DNA from 2 places in the Paenibacillus sp. J53TS2 genome. Region 2 is predicted to be linked to the other one. Evidence: riboswitches for the same ligand, from Rfam matches in the RefSeq annotation. Region 2 holds a riboswitch; the other holds the start of a gene.
The links. Region 2 has a riboswitch for S-adenosylmethionine ahead of KJS42_RS14575 (methionine ABC transporter ATP-binding protein). Riboswitches for the same ligand answer to the same signal wherever they lie in the genome.

Region 1 (11,643 bases), on a different contig from region 2:
TCGCAGCAACCGGTCGTCCACGCCAACCGCTTTTCGAATCTCCTCGGGAATGTCCGCATGCGTCTGGACCGCCGGATACGTCATGAGCGACTCCACGCCGCCAAGACTTTCAGCGAACGCGATCAAGTTCAGATGGCGCAGCACCGGCTCCACGTAACGGGCATCCGTGACCTTAAAGGCAAAAATCCCCGTGTTCCCGCTCGATTGCTTCCGTTGCGTCGCGTACCCCGGATGATCTTCCAAGCCCGGGTGAAACACTTCCGCTACCTGCGGATGCGACTGCAGGAATTTCGCGATGGCGAGTGCATTGCTTTCATGCCGTTCCATCCGAAGCGCCAATGTCTTCATTCCACGCATCAATTGGTAGGAATCGGAGGGGCTTAGTACCGCGCCAATCGAATTGTGCAGGATCGCCATTTCCTGCGACAGTTCTTCCCCTTTAGTTACGATCAATCCGGCCAGGACATCGTTATGGCCACCTAAATATTTCGTCGCGCTGTGCACAACGATATCCGCGCCAAGCTCGATCGGCCGCTGAAAATACGGGGTCATCAGCGTATTATCTACGACCGTTAGCAACCCGTGAGTGCGCGCCCATTTCGATACCGCCTCAAGATCGGTGATCATCATCAACGGATTGGTTGGCGTTTCGATGATCACCGCTTTCGTGTTGACTTGGCGGGTCTTTTCCAGTGCATCCAAATCATTCGTATCGACATAAGAAGCGGTTACGCCATATTTGGACATGATCCGCTCCAGCAAACGGTAGGTCCCCCCATAGAGATCCAACGACACGATGAGGTGATCCCCTTGCGAAAACAACGTAAACACCGTCTGCAGCGCCGCCATTCCAGAACTACAGGCAAACCCCGCGTCACCGGATTCCAGGGTGGCCGCCGCGTCTTCCAGCACTTTGCGGGTAGGGCTCTTCGTTCGAGCGTAGTCAAACCCCGTGCTTTGCCCAAGGCGCGGGTGGCGAAACGCCGTTGCTTGATAAATCGGGTAGTTCACCGCACCCGTAACCGGTTCCTCCATCGATCCGATTTGCGCCAGTCTGCTCTCGATCCGCCATTCCTTGTTCTGCTCCCCCACCTGCAACCCCTCCACTTTAGATCTCATATACAAAGTCGGCCGTTAGATCGATATCGTACGGCGTTTCTTGATACACATAGTAGTTTAGCCAATTGGAAAATAATAAGTTTGCATGGGCCCGCCAGGAAGAACGCGGCGCTCGGGTCGGATCGTCATTCGGATAATAATTCACCGGCAACTCGATCTCCATGCCTTTGGCAACATCTCGATCATATTCCCATTTCAACGATTCCGGATCGTATTCCGAATGGCCGGTTACGAAAATATGTCTACCATCCCGAGTGGCCACCAAATAAATTCCGGCTTCGTCCGATTCCGCCAGAATTTGCAACTCCGGCACCCGATCGATGTCCGACCGCTCCACGTCGGTATGGCGGGAATGCGGCACCTGGAACACTTCATCAAACCCTCGCAGAAGCTTCACCTTCGGATCGTTTACCGTGTGGGAGAATACGCCAAAGCATTTTTTCGCGAGCGGTACTTTACGAACCCCGTAATGGTAATATAAGCCTGCCTGCGAGCCCCAACAGATATGCATGGTCGAGGTCACATGGGTTTTGGTCCATTCGAAGATTTCCTTCAGCTCTTCCCAATAATTCACTTCTTCGAAGTCCAGCTGTTCCACGGGGGCTCCGGTCACGATCATGCCGTCAAAGCGGCGGTTCCGGATCTCGTCGAACGTTTTGTAGAACATCTCCAAATGCTCAGCTGGCGTATTCTTCGAGGTGTGGGAACTGGGGTGGAGCAGGACGATTTCAACCTGGAGCGGCGTATTTCCAAGTAAACGAAGGATTTGCGATTCCGTCGTTTCTTTGGTTGGCATCAGGTTGAGAATGGCAATCCGCAAAGGACGGATATCCTGATGATAAGCGCGGCTCTCATCCATAACAAAGATGTTTTCGCTGGCCAGTACATCCTTTGCCGGCAAATGATCCGGTACTTTAATCGGCATGTGGTTTCACTCCTTTTATCGTAGCGTCATTAAGAAATCAACATCCGTTTGAGGGGCCATGTAAACAGAATGACCTCTCTCACGGGGAGAAAGGTCATTACGTATCCGGTATGCGCCTCTCTCATCTCTCAGAAGCCGCTCAGCGTTCGAAGCTGACAGTTCTGCAAGAATTAGCACCGCTGCGATTTTTTAGGAAAATCGCCGGTTGCCGGGTATCATCGGGCTAGTCCCTCCACCTGCTCTTGATAAGATTTCGCTATATTTAGTTTAGTTAAGGACCTCGGCTTCGCGCCTACTCCTTGACATTCACTTTAAAGGATCTGGCGGCATTCCGTCAAGAACCTGAGAGAAAAATCACACGAATATTCATGGACCGCTTTGAACCGGCTCACATAGTATACTTTTGGGTTGAAACATTTCATTCGCTGGCGTTATACTAGACAAGTGCCTTTAGGCCCAGACGGCCCTAGGGTTTGACGAATGTTCAAACAACCTGAAAATAGCGAGGTGAAACCGAGAATGGAAGGCGACCCGAGTCCGCAGAGGACAACCCAGGAATACCAATCGCATAGGAAACCGACCCGCTGGATGCCTGCGGAACGCTTAGGGCACTTTCTTTTCCCGGTGTTTGCATAAACGCCTTTTTCATCGTTCCGGGCAAGCCACGGTTGGTCCCTTTCCTATGCTTCAACCAAGAGCATCCCAGGCCGGCAGGCCCGGGGAAAGGGAGTGAAAGCTTATGAAAATTCGTCATGTCCAAGCCGGCGTATTTACCCCTGTAGAAGATGTGGAACTGACGACCACCGCTCCGGAAGAAGGCTTCTACTGGATCGATGCCGACGTCGATGATCTCGCCCTGCTGCAGCCCTTATTTTCGCTGCACGATCTGGCTGTAGAAGACTGCTTGAGCGAGGAAGAACAACGTCCGAAGATCGAAACCTACGATAACCACTATTTTATCGTGGTGAACAGCATTCGGTATGATGATGAAGAAATTTTTCTGCGCGCGTTAAACCTCTTTTTGGGACGGCATTATATCATTACGGTTACTAAGCAAAAAATTAACGAGCTTCGCGCCGTGAAGCCGATTCTGTGGGAACAGGAGGTCAGCGAGCCCGACCGGTTCCTGTACCTGCTGGTCGACCTGGTGGTCGATAACTACTTTACCGTCGGCGACCGGATCGAAGTAAAGATCGAGAAGCTGGAAGAAGATATCTTGATGCATACCAAACGTTCGCATCTGAACGAAATCATCGGGCTGCGAAGCGAAATCCTGTGGCTGAAGAAAGTGCTTGGGCCGCAGAAGGAAGTCATCAACATTCTGAACAAGAAAGACCTCCGGCTGATCGACGACCAGTTGCAAAAATATTTCAGCGACATTTACGAAAACGCCGTGAAGATCTCCGAGAACTTCGATACGTTCCGCGAACTCGTCGGCAACTTACGCGAGGCCTATCAGGCCGCCATCGCTAACCGAGCCAACGAAATCATGCGCGTGTTTACCGCGATTACAACAATCTTCATCCCGTTAACTCTGATTACCGGCATCTACGGTATGAACTTCGACCATATGCCGGAGCTGCATTCGCAGTACGGCTACTTTATCGTCCTCGGCATCATGCTTGCCTTGGGTTTAGGGATGTTTTATATATTCCGGAAAAGGGATTGGATTTAGAGGAACGTACACATTTGAACCATGAGGCCAACTTGGACGATAAGTCCTCGTTGGCCTTTTTCGATGGATGAGTGGACGTACAGTTGATTTCGGGATAAATATGTATTTTTCCTTATATCCCCCACAAATGAACTGCATTTTTGCAGTTCATTTGTGTTTTAGCGACTAAAACGGCCGAACGAACTGCACTTTTACAGTTCATTCGGCCGAAGGAGGGCTCAACCCTCCGGCTGAAGCTCGAGTAGGTCCTCAGGCAGTTGCCTTTACTGCCTTTACCGTCTCTACTGCTATACTCCGTTCTTACTGTTCCAGCTACTTTTACTGCTGTTACTGGCGTTACTGCTGTTTCCGCCGTTTTACCCCGCGTGCCGAGCGCTCTCCCGCTGGCGGCGGTACCGGATGCGAATCAGGCGCAATCGTTCATATAACGTATCGAGACTGCTGCCTTCTGCGACTTCGGTCCCGTACACTTTGTGCAAGACCGGCTTCAGGAGTGCATCACCCAGCTCTTCGTAAGCATGCCAAACGGCCTGTTGCTCAGCTTCAGACATCTCTTCCAGCTCTGCACTCACCAAATCATCGGTGTTGTAGCCTTCCTTCTCCAAATTCTCCAGTAACTCGACCGCATCCCGCCGCTCAATGCCCGTTCGCATGCAAATATCCTCCACCTTTAGCCCTTCCGCCAACGCCTGCAGCGCAGCCCGTCGGATGCTGAACTTCTCCATCTCGGCCCGGTATTTGACTTCCTTCTGTTTATACAGCCAGGTACGGAATACCTCGCCATCAATCTCCTGCTCGACCCAATCCAGCGGGAACGTCCGCTTTCGCTCCACCGCTTTCGTGATTTCGAGCAGCTCAGCTCCGTATTCGCCGGCTTTGTTCTCCCCGACGCCCGGCAACTGCAGCAGTTCATCCGCCGTTTGCGGCAAAAATACGCTGATCATCCGCAACAATCGGTTGCTGGCAATCAGATAAGGCGCTTTGCGTTCCGCTGAAGCTTTCTTCCGGCGCCATGCCGTCAATTCGTTGTAAACCGGCTCGTTACCGTTTAACTCGCTATAGCAAAACAGCTTCTGCGCCGCCATGCCGCGCCCGGTCACCCCTTCCTTCTCATCCCAAATGCCTTCCATCACGGGGCGAAATCCCTCGCCCAGCTTAGCGGCTAATCGATGGCGATAAACATGCAGCATCTCCGACCAGGATGACCCTTCATACCACAGATCTTCACTCTGGCCGTCAGCCAACAGCTCATTCCAGCCCATCCGCCAAACGCCTTCCTCCTCTCCAATCCACACCTGCGCCCCCTGGATCATGGCCCCGCTATCCTTCTTCTCCAAACTGTTTAAAAATACGATTCGCATCAACCTGTCGCCTCCTTAAAATTTCAGCTACGAAGGAGTATCTTACATGAACCGCAAACGCAAAAAGCACCTCTTCCGCGAATTTCGCAAAAGAGGTGCTTCCCCCAAACGTAACCTGTTATCCCTAATAATACCATGTTTAACCAAGCTGTCAATGCGGATTTTTTCATTGTCCCATCGCTTCACGTTTTCCGGTATAATAGCGAGAGACATTCCCAATTCAAGGAGGCATACAGAATGAGCGACCCGCATCAAGAACTCGATTTCCTGTCCGACAGCACCGAAAGCACCTCGACCCGATTCGTTACCTTTATCGGCGGATCCCTGAAACGCTTTGACCTCGCGGTCACGACCACCAATCGTTTTTATGGCAAGAAGCTGGTCACCGACCTGCATAACGGACGCACGGCCATTCTTGGCACCGACGATTTGGACGAGGAAGGTTACCTCGAGCATATTTATAACCTGACCGAAGAGGAAGGTTCCGAGCTGCGCACGTTCCTATACCAAGTCCTGGGAGAGCCGTACTTCACCGATTAAAGGGATGAATTCAAGATTCGATGTCAAAAAAACTTCTCGAATCACTTCCGTGAAACCGGCTTTTCAGCACCGAGAAGGTTGGATGAAGCTAGGGACTGAGTAGCGGAGCGTAGCTGGAGGCTACGTGAGCAACGGAAGGCCCGGCTGAATTCAAGATTCGATGCCGAATCCGCTTCCTGATTCACTTCGTGATCAAAAGTCGGTTATACAACGCCCATCCAGGCGCTGACGCTGGCCATCTCCAACTCCTCGAACTTGGAGACCACTTGAGCTGCGTTCAACTCGAGCCGGCAAGCTTCTACCGCACACTCCAACTCGATGTCGCAGCGGATGGTGGCCAGTTGCCGGGAGAGATGGAGCATGTCCAGATCGGCTTCGATTTTGGCGCGGACCGACTTGGACAGCTGGTCCAGGTTGGCCAGGATCCCTTCCACCGAGCCGTGCTCCTGCACCAGCTTCAGGGCTGTTTTCTCGCCGATGCCGCGCACGCCCGGATAGTTGTCGCTCGTATCGCCCATCAAGCCCTTCAGATCTACGATCTGTCCGGGCGTTAACTGCTTCTCCTCCATCAAGGCCTCCGGCGTATACACCATGTAATTGCCGTGGCCTTTCTTCATGATGATCACGCTCGTCCGGTCACTAACCAGCTGCAGCATGTCGTGATCGCCCGTCAGCACCAGCACGTCCATCTCCTGACCAAAGCGGGAAGACAACGTCCCGATGCAATCATCCGCCTCGAAGCCCGGCGAGCTGACATTCGGAATGCCCAAGCTGTCCATCACCTCGCGGATCATCGAAAACTGCGGGATCAACTCTTCCGGGGCATCCGAACGATTGCCCTTGTAGTCGGTGAATTGCTCCGTCCGGAACGTTTTGCTCCCCAGATCCCAGCAGCAGGCGATATGCGTCGGCCCAAACCTCTGTACGGCATCCCAAAAATACCGCATAAACCCATACACCGCATTGGTTGGAACACCCGCCTTCGTACGGCGGATATACCCTGTGGCAGCCGAAGCGTAAAAAGCACGGAACATCAGCGCCATGCCGTCCACCAGCAGAATCGTATCTTTACTGCTTTGCACCAAATTCACGATAATCCCAAGCCACCTTTCTCTTCAGAATTTATTTGCTCCAAACCTGCTCGTAGGTTTCTTCCTTGTACCCGACGGTCACATTCTGGCCATCAGTCACGATCGGGCGTTTAATCAGCATCCCGTTCGAGGACAGCAGCGCAAGCTGTTCTTCCCGCGTCATCCCCGCCAGCTTGTCCTTCAAGCCTAATTCCTTGTAAACCTCGCCGCTGGTATTAAAAAACTTCTTCAATTCCAACCCGCTCTGCTTCACCAAATCATCCAATTCAGAGGCGCTAGGCGGCGTTTCCTTGATATGATGTAACTCCAATTCATGCCCTTTGGACTGTAGCGATTTAATCGCATTTCGGCAAGTCCCGCATGGCGGATAATGATATACAGTCAACTTGCTCACGTTGGTATTCCTCCTAATCATTTGCAGAAAAAAATAATCTGTCTCCGCGCAGAAGCTCCTCGAGCTTCCGCATATCCGCGGGCAGCTTCGACTCAAAGGTCAACGCTTCACCGGTAAGCGGATGGCGAAAGCCTAGCTCCGAGGCATGCAGCGCCTGCCGTCCGATGGCTCCGTCTAAACGTGCGATCGCCTCGCGCGCAGGCTCCGGCAGTTCTGCGAGGCCCGGCAGCCCGTAGAATTTATCGCCGATCAGCGGATGGCCGATCGACGTCATATGCACGCGGATCTGATGCGTCCGACCGGTGCCGAGGCGTAGCTCGGCCCGTGCTCCCTCCGCATACGATTCCGCCACCTTATAATAGGTCAGCGCCGGATAACCCGACGGGGTCACGATCCGGCGATGAGGTTCCTCCGGATCGCGGTCAATCGGACCGTCGATCATCCCTTCCGGCACCGACGGACAGCCATGCACCAGTGCCGTATATTTCTTGGTTACCTCACCGGCGATCAACTGCTCGGAAATATGTTGGTGCACATACGCATTTTTGGCAATGGCGATCAAGCCGCTTGTCTCCTGATCCAGCCGATGCACCGGACGAAACCGGAACTTCGCGCCTTTCTCCTGCCAATAGTGCACGACGCCGTTCGCCAACGTACCCGTATAGTGGCCATGCGTTGGATGCACGATCACTCCTGCCGCCTTATCCACGATGAGCAGCGCTTCGTCTTCGTACACGATGTCAAACGGGATCGGCTCTGGCAGGATATCGGTGGACGTTTCCTTCTCCAGCGATACGCTCACTGTGTCTCCGGCTTTGACCGGGACGCTGATGAATACCCGCTCCCCATTCAGCATCACTCCGCGCTCCGTCAACTTAATCCGGGACAGCAGCTTCCGAGATACGCCTAACCGGCGCTGGAGTACGGTTTTGACCGTCCACCCTTCTTCCGTGGCAGGCACTTGATATTCAATCGGATCATAATACTCGGATCTCACTTGTTGCCAAACACCTTCCCGCTCCGCACGTATTCGATATCCGCAACCTTGGCATGGTGATTGGCGTTACGGGCCGCTGCGAAGAAATAGTCCGATAAGCGATTCAGATATTTCAGTACCTCGGCATTGATCTCCTTGCTCTTACCCAGCGTGACCACCCCCCGTTCCGCGCGGCGACATACCGTTCGACAAATGTGAAGGACCGCAGCCAACGGTGTTCCGCCCGGCAAAATAAACTTCTCCAGCGGCGGATTCTCCAACTCATACCGATCGATCCAGGCCTCCAATTGCTCCGCCAACTCCGACGTGACCTTATAGCGGCTTTCCGACAACTTCACGTACGCAAGATCGGAGCCGCAGTCGAACAATTCCTGTTGAATTTGCAGCAACTGCTCGTGAAGCTCACCAAAGGTTTCCTCGTCCGACAAACAGACCGCTTGGCCAACAAAACTATTGAGCTCATCGATCGTACCGTAAGCCTCCACCTGCGCATCGTCTTTAGTCACTCTACCGCCGATGACCGAGGTCTGACCCTGATCACCGGAGCGCGTATATATCGACATTCAAATTCCTCCCCGTGGCATACTCTCGTACCATCTTACCATAAATCGCAGCCCGGCTGGTCATGGAACTACTGGAACCGCAAAAGGGGACCCGCATGCGGGTCCCCTTCCAAGTGATAAAGACAGGTTATCGTCTATTTGATTTTGGATTGGATTTCATCGTTTTCATGAATTCATTGATCTTTAGGTCCAATAAGCTGCTGATTTCAATCACAATATCCGATGTAAAGGATTTTTCCTGCAGGAAGAGCCGTTCCATCTTGCTGCGCAGCAAGTGAATTTCGTCCTCCAGCGTTACGGCTTGCGGTGAATGCGGCCGATCCTCTTGATCCATCCATGGGTGCATGTCGCGGCCTTCAGCGATTAGAGCATTATCGTATGGCAAGTTGTACTCACCGCGCAAAAGAAATCCCTCCCTGAGAAACTAAAACCTTCTTCCAAAATCAAATTATACCATGTATATAAAACTTAAATCAATTAGAAAATGAAAGAAATGTTAATTAACTCCAAATTCCGAGGGTTTTCGAGTTTTATCGTCAGCGAATCAGCCTTGTTTCAATTTATGGACAAATTGCTCCATACGATTAAGGGCTTCGTTCAGTTGGTTCACTCCCGTCGCATAGGAGCAGCGAAGGAAACCTTCCCCGCCGGCGCCGAAGACGTTGCCCGGAACCGCTGCGACCTTGGCCTCAAGCAGTAAACGTTGGGCGAATTCCTCCGAGCTCAGTCCCGTTGAGGCGATGCTCGGGAAAGCGTAGAACGCCCCTTGCGGTTCATGGCATTCTAGCCCGATATCGCGCAAGCCCTGGACGATCAACCGACGGCGCTGGTTATAGGACTCTACCATCTGGTCTTTATCCGGAAGCCCGTTCTTAAGCGCTTCGAGTGCGGCGACTTGCCCCATAACCGGAGCGCACATCACCGTGTATTGGTGAATTTTCAGCATCGCATAGATCAGATCAGGATGGCCGCAGGCATACCCCATTCGCCAACCGGTCATGGCAAATGCCTTGGAAAAACCGTTGACGAGAATCGTCCGGTCTCTCATCCCCGGAATCGAAGCGAAGCTGACATGCTTCTGCCCGTAGGTTAGTTCCGAATAGATTTCGTCCGAAATGACGATTAGATCATGCTCCTCCACGAGTTTGGCGATCGGCAGCCAATCCTCGTAGGTCATAATACCGCCTGTCGGGTTGCTCGGATAATTTAAAATAAGAACCTTCGACTTGGGCGTGATTTTCGCCTTAAGGTCTTCAGCTTGCAGCTTGAATTCGTGGCGGGCATAAGTCTCGATTTCAACCGGCACTCCTCCCCCGATCGAAGCGATCGGCGAATAGGAGATATAGCAAGGCACCGGAACGAGAATTTCGTCGCCCGGTTCGATCAACGCCCGCAGCGCAAGATCGATCGCCTCGCTGCCGCCAACCGTAACGAGAATTTCATCTTTGGGATTGTATTTCACGTGATAACTCGTGTCCAAGTATTCGGCGATCGCTTCCCGAAGCTCAGGCGTTCCCGCGTTAGACGTGTAGCTCGTATATCCGCGTTCCAGCGAGTACACGCAGGCCTCCCGCACATGCCATGGCGTAATAAAATCCGGTTCTCCTACGCCTAACGTGATAATATCCTTGCTTCCGCTTGCCAGGTCGAAGAAACGGCGGATGCCGGAGGGTTGAATCTCCCGGACCCGCGGGGCCAAATACGACGTCATCGTTTTATCCGGTTGCTCAGCACGCTGTGATTGAATGCTCATAACATAACTTCCTTTACGGAGATATCAACAAACGGCGATCTTCCTCGGGATCCTCGAAAATGATACCGTCCTGCTTGTATTTTTTCAAAATAAAATGAGTTTTCGTCGACAAAACCGACTCCAGAGTGGACAATTTGTCGGAGACGAAGCTCGCCACTTCCTTCAGGTTGCGGCCTTCCACTTCCACCAGCAGATCGTACGCGCCGGACATCAGAAATACCGATTTGACTTGGGGAAACAGGTATACCCGCTCCGCGATCGCCTCAAAGCCGCGCCCACGTTCGGGCGTAATTTGCACTTCGATCAACGCCGTGACCTTCTCGTCATCCAGCTTGCTGGAATTCACCACCGTCGCGTATTTGACGATCACATGGTCCTCTTCCAATTCCCGGATCGCTTCCGCCACTTCTTCCGAAGACGCGCCAATAAGTGTCGCCAATAAGTTCGCATCCCGGCGGGCGTCCTCTTTGAGGAGGTCCAGCAGTTTGAGCTTCATTTCGCTTAGTTGTTTCATCCCTCATCCTCCAGCGATGCTTCCACAAGCCCCTGAAATTCAAACGGCCTGCAGAACAAATTTAATACTTATATTACATGAATTTTGTGCGTCTGCATAGGAAAACCGTCCACTCCAGGTGAGCTTTCGGAATGGACGGTTCTACAATTAAATATAGTAGGGCGCCTGCACATTAGGCCGATGCGCTTCCACGTTAGCCGGATGCGCATGGGGCGTCCAACGGGAGGTTCGACGCTCGGTAAACTGGCGCAGTTCCTGCTGTTTATTTTCCGCTTCCTGCAGCTTACTGTCCAATATTTGACGTGGCGCTGGAGCTGGTGCCGTATAGATCCCCTGATGTTTCATCAACTCATATAGCGTCCCTTGCAATCTCAAGGTGCTATTCGTCAACTCCGTAAACAGCTGCCGGACGGCTGGACACGAAGACTCCGTTGTTGCTGTTGTGTATTCCCGGACCGTACGCCGTAAATCGGCCAAGATAGATTTCAACAAATCGTTCTGAGGTAGAAGCTCTTGATTGTCCGTCTGATTCATCGGGCTGTTCCTCCTAAAGACAAGTGGTTAATGGTTTGGCGTCGGAGCCGCCATTTGATGTTGGCGCAGCGAATCCGTCAATTGGTGGAGATGATGCTCATGTACGCGAATGTGCTCCAGCATCGCCTGCTCGATTTCAAAGTTTTGCGAAACGGCGGCGGCCGCCGCGCAGAGCTT
Region 2 (11,643 bases):
GTAGCGATGGGCAACGCGCAGGAAGCCGTGAAGGAGAAGGCGGATGTCGTAACCACGTCGAATAATGAAGACGGAATTGCCTGGATAATTCGGGATTATATATTGACGGGAGAGTGAGAAAATGGCATTGACCGTACTTGGCTGGATTCTGGTAATTGTCCTATTTGCCGTGGGTATGGCCGGAGCGGTGTATCCCGTATTACCCGGGGTGCTCGCCGTTTATTTTGCCTTTTTCGTGTACGGTTGGTTTTTCTCGTTTGAACCTTTTGGGTGGTTCTTCTGGATCCTGCAAACGCTGATCGTCGTCGTTCTGATGGTGGCGGATTATGCGGTGGGAGCTTGGGGGGTCAAGAAATTCGGCGGCAGCAAGCTGTCAGTGTGGCTTAGCACGATCGGCATTATCATCGGCCCGTTTATTATTCCAGCCTTCGGGTTGGTGCTGGGTCCGCTCCTTGGTGCGATGATCGGGGAATTGATCAAAGGTGAATCGCTGTCCAAGTCGTTTAAAGTCGGTGTCGGCTCGGTTGTCGGCTTGTTTAGCAGCATGGTTGTTAAGGTGATCCTACAGTTGGTCATGATCGTCATCTTCATCATTTGGATTGTTGCATTTTAACCTATATCTCATCAGAGCACTCATCAGGATTGCGGGAAAGAAGGAATTGGTTTTGTCCAAGAAGGAATCGTTTGTTAAAGGTACGTTAATTTTGGCGGGGGCCGCGCTGATCGCGAGGGTGCTCGGCCTGTTCCAGCGCGTGCCGTTGGAGCACATTCTCGGAGATATCGGGAACGCGTCGTATTCACAAGCGAATGCGGCTTATTTCATGCTGTTAACTTTAGCGACGGCAGGCATTCCGAGTACGCTGAGCAAAATGGTGTCGGAGCGGCACGCGCTGAACCGGCCCGAGGAAGCGCGTCGCGTCTATCAGGCGGCATTGCTATTTGCAGGCGTGGCAGGCGTCGTTATGTTCGCGTTACTGTTTGTTCTTGCGCCTTATTATGCCGAGGCTTCCGGCGTTCCGGAATCGGTTGTTGCGATTCGTGCCCTGGCTCCAGCACTGCTGCTATTCCCGCTGATTGCGATCATTCGTGGCTACTTACAGGGTCGGAATATCATGATCGCGGGCGGGGTTTCGCAGGTGATTGAGCAAATCGTACGGGTGGCTACCGGCATTATTTTGGCTTTTGTGCTGTTCCATTGGGGATACTCGGGCGAGCAAATTGCAGCCGGCGCGACATTTGGCGCGGTGCTCGGCGGGGTGGCCGCGCTGGTCGTCATGTTGGTGTACAGCATGAAATTGTCGCGGAAGGACCAATCCGCTGGGCAAGAGAAGATGGAAAAGATCACCGGACGGATGTCCTTTAAACGGATCTATGCGGAGATTTTTAAGCTATCGATTCCGATCGTGCTCACCGCACTCGCGGTTCCGGCGGTGAACTTCATCGATAACTCGATCCTGAAGCCGCTGCTAACCGGACAAATCGGTTCCGGACAAGCTACGTATATCCTCGGCATTCTTGGGAATCGTGCGCAGATGATCGCCGGTATTCCGCCGATTTTGGCGATTGCGCTAAGCCAATCGCTGGTGCCTATTATCTCCGCTGCTTACGCGCGGAAGGATCAGGAGCATCTGCAGCGCCAGGTAACGTTAGCGATGCGGGTTGCGGTGCTGAGCGGGATGCCGATCATCCTTGCGCTGGGCACCGCGGCTTATTCCGTGAACGGGCTGCTGTTTAGCACCCGGGACGGCAGCAGCATTGTGGCTCTGCTGACGTTCGCGACGATTTTTCAAATCACGATGATGACCAGCAACTCGATTCTGCTTGGAGTAGGTAAAGCCAATTTATCGATGGTACACGTGGCAATCGGGATTCTTGTGAAGCTGGCGGCCAGCTATGTGCTTGCTCAGTTCTGGGGGATTTACGGCATCATTATCGCCACCGGTCTCTGCTTCCTCGTGATTACGCTGCTGAATGTACGGGCGATGAAGCAGATCGTTCCATTCTCGCTGATGGGCAGCCGTTGGGGCGGGTTCGTACTGACGATTGTCGCGTTGTCGGGTGTGGGATATGGCTTGAATCAAGCGGGGATCCAAATGGTGGATCTGATGCCGGCGCGCGTCGCTTTCTTCCTGACCTGCTGCATCGTTGGCGTGGCGGTTGTCGCGCTGTATCCGGTGCTTCTCATCCTGTTGCGCGTCATCCGGAAGGACGAGCTGGCCGGTTATCCGGCACCGCTTCGCAAAGTGCTGTCCCCGCTGATGCGGTTGCAGCGCGGAGGCCGACAGGTGGGATAAAACAAGATCGGCGGTCCGCCCGCCTTCATTCTATCGATTGGCGCCTTTGCTCGATTATCCCTTTGGTTCAGTTTGGGGAGTTGCGCTTGGCGCCTTTTTGCATGATTATCCCTTTGGTTCAGGTCGAGGAGTCGTATGTCACTTCTGCACCATTATCCCTTTGGCTCAGGCCAGGGAGGAGATGTTGCTGCTGGGATACTCCATTTCCCTTATAAATTCAGCTCCCTGACCATACGGGATAATGGTGAAAAGAGCCGACCAGAGGAGGTGGCCAAGGCGCCGAAGGCCGCCCAGGCAACCCAAGCTCCCCGCGGGTCAGCGGTCTTCCACCGCATCGTGCACCAATGCGGTCTCGAGGATGCCGTTCCTGTGCGACCGGCTGATGTCGCACAGGAACGGCGCCTTCGGCGCGCTGATGCCATCCAGCGCGCGGGTATCCTTGAGCCAATCCTCCCGGGAGATTGGCTCATAGGCGGTGTCGCCCCAAGCGCTCAGCAGCTTGGGGCTGTAGAGACGCTGGCCCGGCGGCAGCGTCTCCTGTTCCAGAAGCTCTGACCCCTGCACCTTGGCGGTCAGAGCTTCTTCCAAATTGGCCGTGAACAGTTCCGGCCAATAATCCGCCCGCGAGCCGCTATGCGGCACGCTCGCGGCGAACCGCTCCGCGCCGCTGCGCACGGCGCGGTAGCCCATAAGCATCGCGTATAGGCTTTTGCCTAACGCGATGCGGGCCGGCAGGCTGCCGAAGTCGGAGACGGTGCGCCCCGCAAGGCGGCGCGCCTCGCCCCCGGCAGCCTCGTCTTCCGCCTGTTCACTCAGCGGGAACACCACCTGGTTTAATCCGGCCAGGCTGAACAGGCGAAAGTTCATTTTACCCGTCACATGTTTCTGGAAGTAAGGATGGCGTACGACGCGTTTTTCGATATAATTCTGCTCATTGATGATCAGTCCCACGGTGAGCAAGGCACTGCCGCGGTCGATCCAAAACCGTTCCCAGAATGGGCGCATAAACCCGGATACGTGAAAATACGGCAGCAGGTGGAACCGACTAGCGCCAAGCTCCCGGCTCTTCATGTACAACCTTAGCTGCGGGTAGGCATCTTGGAAGATCAACGCGTTGCTGCGCTCTAGAAACCGATAGGTCAGCCGCTTCTCCTCAGCGTCGACCACATCGGCGATCCGGCTGCTGTGCAGGTCCGTCATGTTCCAGCCGGCATTCCGCGAGACCATGTGCGCGAGAAAAGCCCAATGCAGCTCCGGGCAGGCTTGATAGCAGGCAAGATAAGCCGCAGTTCGGCTGATATTGCTCGCCCCGGCTACGCGAGTTTCCTCTGCAATGGTTTCGGCAAGCCGTAAATCCTCGGCGCTGTACTCCTCTCCTGCTGGCGTAGGCCTAGACGACGTGTTGCGCCGTAGTTGTTCTTCGATATCGTTAATCACCGTGCGGGCAGCCGCTTCGTTCCAACCTAGAGAAACCGTCTCTTTCCGCATTCGGGACGAATCGGAGAGGGAAGCGGTTTTGCTTCTGAGCATAGACGAAAATGCGGCGGGCAGGCGGAACATCAATCGCCGCAAATTGATGGCTTTCCCCTTGGTCTGGCGAGAATCCTCCATTGTGCTTCCGCCCTCCCTTCTTCCCGAACTGCGAATATTTGGCGGCCAACAAGACATACTACGGTATTAGTAATTAGTATGTCCGAAACATTTGACTTCCACTCCCGCTTTTGGTTGACTAGAAGTACCTGAAGGAAAGGAAGGATGGCCTTATGAAAAAAATAACGTCTCCCGCGGAGTTTCAAGTCAGCATCCAATCCAGCAACCTGATCGTAGCGGTCTTCAAAGCGGACTGGTGTGGGGATTGCAAATTCATAGATCCGTTTATGCCAGATGTCGAGGAGAAATACGCAGGCCGGTTAACGTTGATCGAGGTGGATGTCGATCAGGTCGGCGATGTCAGCCAGGAGCAGAACATTCTGGGCATCCCGAGTTTCGTCGCCTATACTGACGGCCGCGAACTGGTTCGGTTCGTGAACAAGCTACGCAAATCCCGCGAGGAAATTGAAAATTTCCTGAACAAGGCGTTGGACGTGTACCATACGCTGCATGACACGCCGGAAACACGGGATACACTGTAAAAATCCATTATATTCCTCACACCGCCGTCAGGGTTTCCCTTGCGGCGGTGTCTATTTTTCAACATTTTCTATGAAAGAAGTTAGTTGATCGGTTATAATGAAAAGGATTTATCGATTAACTAAAAGGTGTGAACCGTTTGAATACGAAATATTTGAAATGGCTCAGTTACGCGTCCTGTTTTGTCATGTTTCTGGCCACATTAGGCGGCAGCGTCGTGACTAAGACGGAATCGGGATTGGGCTGCGGCAACGATTGGCCGCTTTGTCACGGGAAATTTGTTCCTGCTCATACACTTGCTTCGATGATTGAATATTCCCACCGTGCCGTCAGCGGGGCGGCTGGATTGGTCTCTTTGGCGGCGTTTGTCGCCTTTTGGTTGTATCGGAAGAACCGTAAAGACCTCCAGATCTATTCCCTGCTTGCGCTCATCTTCGTTATGGTACAGGCCGTTATGGGAGCGATGGCGGTGATCTATCCTACGTCGTCTGCCGTCATGGCGCTGCATTTTGGGTTCTCGTTGATCGCCTTCGCGAGCTCGATCATGCTGGTGCTGGGCGTTCGCCAGGAGGAGCGCGGACAAGTTAATGCACAGTCTTCTGACTATGCACCTTCGGCTCGGGTTTCTAAGGCGTTCCGTAATCTGACCTGGATAGCGACCGGCTACACCTATATCGTTGTCTATATCGGCGCGTATGTCAGCCATACGGACTCGGCCGGCGGTTGCAGCGGTTGGCCGCTGTGCAACGGGCAACTCGTTCCCGAACTGTCCGGGGGGGAAGGCATCGCCTTTCTGCACCGGGTTGCGGCCGCTTTGCTGCTGGTCGTAATAGCCACGGTAGGTCACTTTGCCTTCCGCAAGCATCCCGGTCTGCCGGAAATCCGCAAGCTGGGTGTCGCCGCAACGCTGCTGGTGATCGTCCAGGTGTTCACCGGGGCCACCATTGTGCTGACCTTAAACAACTACGATGTTTATTTGTTCGCTTCGCTCGCGCACATTATCGTATTGGCCGCTTTATTCGGAGTCCTTTGCTATTTAAGCGTCCGGACTTGGCAGTTGAGCCGAACACCCGAGGTACAGGCGACGTCGGCCGGCAAGGCGGTTTGACAACGCGATTGTCATGAATCTGTAGAATGACGGACGCTCAAGCGGCTGCACGGATAAGGTATACTTTTGTCTATAAGCGAACGTTATGTGAGGAACGGACGACAATTCCGTCTTTTATAGGAGGACAACAAGATGAGTTACAAGAACCTGCGACAATGGATCGATGCGCTGCAAAAAGAAAACGACCTCGCCATCATCGACGTGCCGGTCGATCCCTATCTGGAGTTGGCCGAAATTCACCGGCGGGTCATTGATGACGGCGGCCCCGCTTTGCTGTTTACCAATGTCAAAGGAACGCCGTTCCCGGTGGCAACCAACCTGTTTGGAACACCTCGCCGGGTGGAAATGGCTTTTGGCCCTCGGCCCGAGATGCTTGCTAACCAACTGGTCGAGGCGATACATAAATTGCTGCCGCCAACGCCCAAAGCGATTTGGAATGAGCGGGGGCTGATTCGCGACGTTTTGAAGGTCGGTATGAAAACCGTGTCCAAGAACGAAGCCCCGATCCTCGAAGTCTGCCGGACGGAAACGCCTTTGAAGGATTTACCGAAAGTGACGAGCTGGCAGAAGGACGGGGGCCCGTTTATCACGCTGCCGCTCGTGTATACGGAAAATCCGCTGCAGCCGAAAGAAAATAACCTGGGGATGTACCGGATTCAGCTGTACGACGATCAGACGACCGGAGTGCACTGGCAGATCCAGAAAGGCGGAGGGTTCCACTACCACGAAGCCGAGAAACGCGGGGAGCCTTTGCCGGTTTCCGTATTCCTGGGCGGCCCGCCGGCCATGGTGGCCTCGGCTATTTCGCCGGTTCCCGAGCATTTGTCCGAGTTGCTGGTCGCTTCTTTCATCCTGGGCGAAAAGCTCCCGATGGCAGAGAATCCGCTGGGCGGCCACCGGATTCCGGCCGAGTCGGAATTCGCAATATCTGGGCTCGTACCGCCGCACGAACGCCGACTTGAAGGTCCGTTCGGCGATCATTTCGGCTATTATTCCTTGCAACATGAATTCCCGGTGCTGCACGTGAACCATATGTGGCATCGGAAGAACGCGATCTATCCGGCAACAATCGTCGGCAAACCGCGGCAAGAGGATTACTACCTAGGTGATTTTCTGCAAAAGCTGCTATCGCCAGCGTTCCCGATCGTGATGCCTAATGTTCGCTCCCTTTGGACGTACGCGGAGAGCGGATTCCATGCCTTGAGCTCGGCCGTGGTTCGCGAGAGTTACTCCCGCGAAGCCCTCGTATCGGCGTTCCGCATCCTGGGGGAGGGCCAGCTGTCGCTAACGAAATTCCTCATGCTGACGGACAAGCTGATCGACTTGGCGGATTTCCGCCTGCTGCTCAAGACGGTGTTGGAGCGTTTCGATCCGCGTACGGATCTGTTTATTCTCAACAACACGTCGCATGACACGCTGGATTATACCGGCCATAAACTGAATCATGGCAGCAAGGCGATATTGATCGGCGTTGGGGATCCTGTACGTGAGTTGCCGCGTGCGTATGACGAAGGCGAGATCGCCGAAATCCGTTCAATCCAAGTTTTTCATGACGGATGTCTTGTCGTTTCCGGTGCATCCTATGAGGACGAGCCGGAGCTTGCCGAACGGTTGCTTGGCCGTCTTCGCGAACGCGGGACTGCCTGGCCGTTTGTGGTACTGGTGGATAACGCCGAGGCAGCGGCCCACGATCAGACGGCGTTTCTATGGACAGTGTTTACACGGTTTAATCCGGCCAGCGATATTTACGCTGATTCCGAAATACGCCAACATCACCTGTCCTACGGTCTGCCGCTGGTTATCGATGCCCGCATGAAGCCGGGTTATCCGGATGAGCTGTTCCCGCAAGAGGACATCGTCTCCTTGGTGGATCAACGTTGGAAATCCTACTTTCTGTGAAACGGGGTATGCCTATGCTGCGAAGCTTGCTTGGCGAGCCGCCTCGGCAAAACGAGGGTCGGCTAGCTGAAACGATCGACGCGATGGTGCAAACGATCAAGCTGCTGCAAAAGGAAATCAAAGAGCATCAGGATCCTTCACACGATTTCCGCAAGCTGGAGATTTGGGTACACGGCTTGATCTCTTCGTTGGATGAACTCGAACAATCTTTGTTTGCCGCCGCCTTTTTCCGCAAAAAGGTGCGGACGGAATCCGTCGAGGACATGGATCCGGTTGAGCGGTCCGATTATGCGAGGTACGTCTATTTTTACAAGGACGGCTTCATCCGCGTATTCTCGGCGCTGGACAAGCTGGGAACGGTGCTCAACGAATTGTTCGATTTGAAAACCTCGAAGATAAAGATGCATTTCTCTTATTTTACCGTGCTGCGCCAGTTCGCTTATCTGAAGACCCATACCGAGCTTGGGAACCAGTTGATCGCCATTAAAGAGACCTACCGGGAAGCCCTGGGTGTTCTGCGCCGGCGGAGAAACACGGAGATTCATTACATGAACTCGGAGATGAAGGACGATCTGTGGCAGCGTCATCAGGCGTTGTTCGGGAAAGTCGCCCTGGAGGATCTGGATCAGCATATCCGCGAACTGGAACAGGGATACCGTATGGTTTGCGACACGTATTTCACGGTGTTTGACTACATTAATCAACGTTGGAAAAAAATAGCGGCGGTCTGATCGATCCGCCGTTCCTATTTTTTCTCTTTACAAAATGGGCAAAACTCATTATACTCATCAATAGTTTCAATTAACGACTCTACAATTTCATATTTTTCTTATCGAGAGAGGCGGAGGGAAAGGCCCGATGAAGCCCAGCAACCGATTCACCCGTGATGCGGAAGTTTGATTCCGCTGAAGTCATGGGACCGAATGTCATGGTGCTAATTCCTTCAAAACCAATGCGTTTGTGAGCAGATGGTTTTGGCAGATGAGAAGGCATTGTCTTTACGTAAAGAGAGCCCTTTGAATCTGTAGGGCTCTTTTCTGTTTTTTCATACGCCGGTCGATAATTGTCTATGCTAGGAACAGGAGGTTAGCCGATTGATCGAACTTAAAAAGATTACCAAAATATATGGCACCAAAAAAACGGCGACCACCGCGCTGTCCGGGTTGAACCTTAGCGTTCGCAAAGGCGAAATCTTCGGCGTTATCGGTCACTCCGGCGCCGGCAAAAGCACCTTAATCCGTTGTATCAATTTGCTGGAACGTCCGACCGAAGGCGAGGTGTGGGTCGGCGGGGTTGAGCTCACGAAGCTTGGCAAGCGGGAGCTTCAGCAGCAGCGCCGCAAAATCGGCATGATTTTTCAACATTTCAACCTACTCTCCTCGGCGACCGTATACGATAATATCGCATTTCCGCTTGCGCTGATCGGAACGCCGAAGGCGGCGATTGCGGAGAAAGTAAACGAGCTGCTTACCTTGGTCGGATTGGAGGAGCATCGTCATAAGTTTCCGGCGCAGCTGTCCGGCGGTCAGAAGCAGCGGGTTGGAATCGCCCGAGCGCTGGCCAGCGACCCCGACGTATTGCTGTGCGACGAAGCCACCTCGGCGCTGGATCCGCAGACGACGGACTCCATCCTGAAGCTGCTGCTTGACATCAACAAGCGATTCCAATTGACGATTCTGCTGATCACGCATGAAATGCACGTCATCCAGAGCATCTGCGATCGGGTGGCGGTCATTCACGAAGGCGGCATCGTGGAGCAAGGTCCGGTAACGGAAGTGTTCCTGAAACCGAAGCACATGGTGACCCGGGAGTTCATTCACCGGGAGGCGGCGGGGGAAGAAGGCGTGAGACTGGCGGCTTCCGTACCGCATCCGGAGTGGTCCAGGCTGGTGAAAATCACGTTCCTGGGCGCGAAAACTTATGAATCGGTGTTGTCCCAGGTCGTGCGGGAAACTGGCGTCAACTTCGCCATCCTGCAAGGAACGATCTCCACGATCAAGGATACTCCGTATGGTCAACTGACCGTATCGTTCGAAGGCGAAGACGACCAGGTAGAGCGCACGCTGTCGCTCTTGCAGGAACGCGATCTTGACGTGGAGGTGATCGAGTAATGAGAGGACTGGACCTCGGAGCCATTGATTGGTCGGAGATGGGCACAGCTACGCTGGATACCTTGCAGATGATGGGGTATGCAACCTTGTTCACCTTCGTGATCGGGCTCCCGCTCGGGGTATTGCTGTTCACTTTCTCGCGTTCCCAATCCTTGGTATTAGGATGGGTTTACCGGTTGATTTCGCTGATCGTGAACGTTCTTCGCTCGGTACCGTTCATCATTCTGATCGTCGCCTTGATTCCGGTCACGCGGACCCTCATGGGCGTATCCACCGGCGTGGAAGGCACGATTCCGCCGCTGGTGATCGGGGCAGCCCCGTTCTTCGCGCGTCTGGTGGAAACGGCGCTGCGCGAGGTTGACCGCGGGGTAATTGAAGCTTCCCAGGCGATGGGGGCTTCCACCTTCCAGATCATCCGCAAGGTGCTGCTCCCGGAATCGCTGCCCGGCTTGATCGCAGGCATGACGATTACCGTGGTCACGCTGGTGTCGTATACCGCGATGTCAGGCATGGTAGGCGGAGGTGGACTCGGTGACCTGGCGATCCGTTACGGGTATTACCGGTACGAAACGGGCGTCATGATCGTTTCGGTGATCTTCATGGTGATTCTGGTGCAAGTACTGCAAATGCTGGGAGACCGGCTAGTGATCTTTTTTACGCGGAAATAAGGAAATCCTAAATAGATAGAAGTATCCTTATTCAAAAAACACTCTTAAGGGGGAGAACCTGCAATGAAAAAATGGACATTATCTTTACTTACACTCGTGTTGGTGTTGGTGTTGGCCGCTTGCGGCAGCAATAACGCCGCCAATAACGGAGCTGAAGGTAACACGGCTGGAAATACATCGGCTGCTGAGGGGAATGCAGCGAATGCTGGGAACCAAACGGCAGCAGAACCGGTGAAGCTGGTTGTAGGTGCTACCGTACCGCATGCCGATATTCTGAAGTTTATCGCGCCGAAGCTGAAGGAAGAAGGCGTGGAGCTGGAAGTGAAAGAGTTTACCGACTATGTGCAGCCGAACGTACAGCTGTATGAAAAAGAGCTGGACGCGAACTATTTCCAGCATCAGCCTTACCTGGACGAGCAAAATGCCCAAAACGGGTTTGACCTCGTTTCGGTCGTAGGCGTTCACGTTGAACCGTTTGGCGCTTACTCGAACAAATATAAATCCACGGAAGAAATTCCGGACGGCGCCAAAGTGGCGATCCCGAACGACCCGACCAATGGCGGTCGCGCGCTGCTGCTGCTGCAGAAGCAAGGGTTGATTAAGCTGAAGGACGAAGCTGGAATTACGGCAACGCAGAAGGACATCGTAGAAAATCCGAAAAACCTGAAAATCATCGAAACCGACGCAGCCATGTTGCCTCGCCAATTGGCCGAAGTCGATCTGGCGCTGATCAATACGAACTATGCGCTGGAAGCGAAACTGAATCCGACGAAGGATGCTTTGTTCATCGAAGATAAGGAATCGCCGTACACGAACATTCTGGTTGCCCGTCCTGATAATAAGGATTCCGAAGCAATCCAGAAGCTGGCGAAAGCTCTGACTTCCGATGAGGTTAGAACGTTCATCAACGACACTTACCAAGGCGCTTTGGTACCGGTATTCTAAGTAGTAAAGAAGCAGACATGTCCCGCTGCGTGTGCAGCGGTTTTTTTTTATCTTACTCTTTTACGGTCAGTTAGGCACGCCCACCTTCTCTCAACTGCAAAACTGCAGTTCATTTTCGGTAAATCTCCGATTATTGGCCAATGAAAGGTAAAAGTACATCTCGTTGGAGGTGAATCGGCCCCAAGAGACCGTTTTGACGTGAATTCAACTGCACTTTTGCATTTGAACACGATGGTTAGGGGATTTTGGGTGATATTCAACTGCACTTTTGCATTTGGGTGAGCGTTGGCAACTGCAGTTTGTGGGAATCCCTCAAATCTTTTATACTTAAGGGTAACTGCACCTGGGAGGAGGAGAACAACGTTGCACGGCAAAGTCGCCTTAATTACCGGAAGCGCGAAAGGCCTCGGGAAGAAAACTGCGCTGACCCTAGCAGAGCAAGGGTGCCATATTGCACTAAATTACGTACATAGCGAAGCGGAAGCGCT

Region 1: linked by a shared signal. The riboswitch ahead of metA (homoserine O-acetyltransferase MetA) and the one ahead of KJS42_RS14575 (methionine ABC transporter ATP-binding protein) in region 2 are both predicted to bind S-adenosylmethionine.

The regions. Positions count from the first base shown of each region.
Region 1 covers NZ_BOSK01000001.1:837,578-849,220, forward strand. The annotation lists gene KJS42_RS03975 (aminotransferase class I/II-fold pyridoxal phosphate-dependent enzyme) at 1-1,092, opposite strand, end outside; gene metA (homoserine O-acetyltransferase MetA) at 1,109-2,044, opposite strand; SAM riboswitch class I at 2,163-2,296, opposite strand; gene corA (magnesium/cobalt transporter CorA) at 2,784-3,719, shown strand; gene KJS42_RS03990 (HRDC domain-containing protein) at 4,076-5,080, opposite strand; gene KJS42_RS03995 (DUF3055 domain-containing protein) at 5,318-5,620, shown strand; gene KJS42_RS04000 (5'-3' exonuclease) at 5,824-6,705, opposite strand; gene KJS42_RS04005 (arsenate reductase family protein) at 6,743-7,105, opposite strand; gene KJS42_RS04010 (RluA family pseudouridine synthase) at 7,119-8,102, opposite strand; gene KJS42_RS04015 (cob(I)yrinic acid a,c-diamide adenosyltransferase) at 8,099-8,665, opposite strand; gene KJS42_RS04020 (aspartyl-phosphate phosphatase Spo0E family protein) at 8,793-9,011, opposite strand; gene KJS42_RS04025 (aminotransferase class I/II-fold pyridoxal phosphate-dependent enzyme) at 9,210-10,418, opposite strand; gene KJS42_RS04030 (Lrp/AsnC family transcriptional regulator) at 10,432-10,932, opposite strand; gene KJS42_RS04035 (spore coat protein) at 11,080-11,466, opposite strand; gene KJS42_RS04040 (hypothetical protein) at 11,494-11,643, opposite strand, start outside.
Region 2 covers NZ_BOSK01000006.1:93,633-105,275, forward strand. The annotation lists gene KJS42_RS14535 (Cof-type HAD-IIB family hydrolase) at 1-117, shown strand, start outside; gene KJS42_RS14540 (DUF456 domain-containing protein) at 128-613, shown strand; gene KJS42_RS14545 (putative polysaccharide biosynthesis protein) at 666-2,294, shown strand; gene KJS42_RS14550 (DUF2515 family protein) at 2,610-3,905, opposite strand; gene KJS42_RS14555 (thioredoxin family protein) at 4,058-4,426, shown strand; gene KJS42_RS14560 (COX15/CtaA family protein) at 4,564-5,532, shown strand; gene KJS42_RS14565 (UbiD family decarboxylase) at 5,665-7,431, shown strand; gene KJS42_RS14570 (Cthe_2314 family HEPN domain-containing protein) at 7,446-8,162, shown strand; SAM riboswitch class I at 8,258-8,419, shown strand; gene KJS42_RS14575 (methionine ABC transporter ATP-binding protein) at 8,526-9,542, shown strand; gene KJS42_RS14580 (methionine ABC transporter permease) at 9,542-10,210, shown strand; gene KJS42_RS14585 (MetQ/NlpA family ABC transporter substrate-binding protein) at 10,274-11,155, shown strand; gene KJS42_RS14590 (SDR family oxidoreductase) at 11,519-11,643, shown strand, end outside.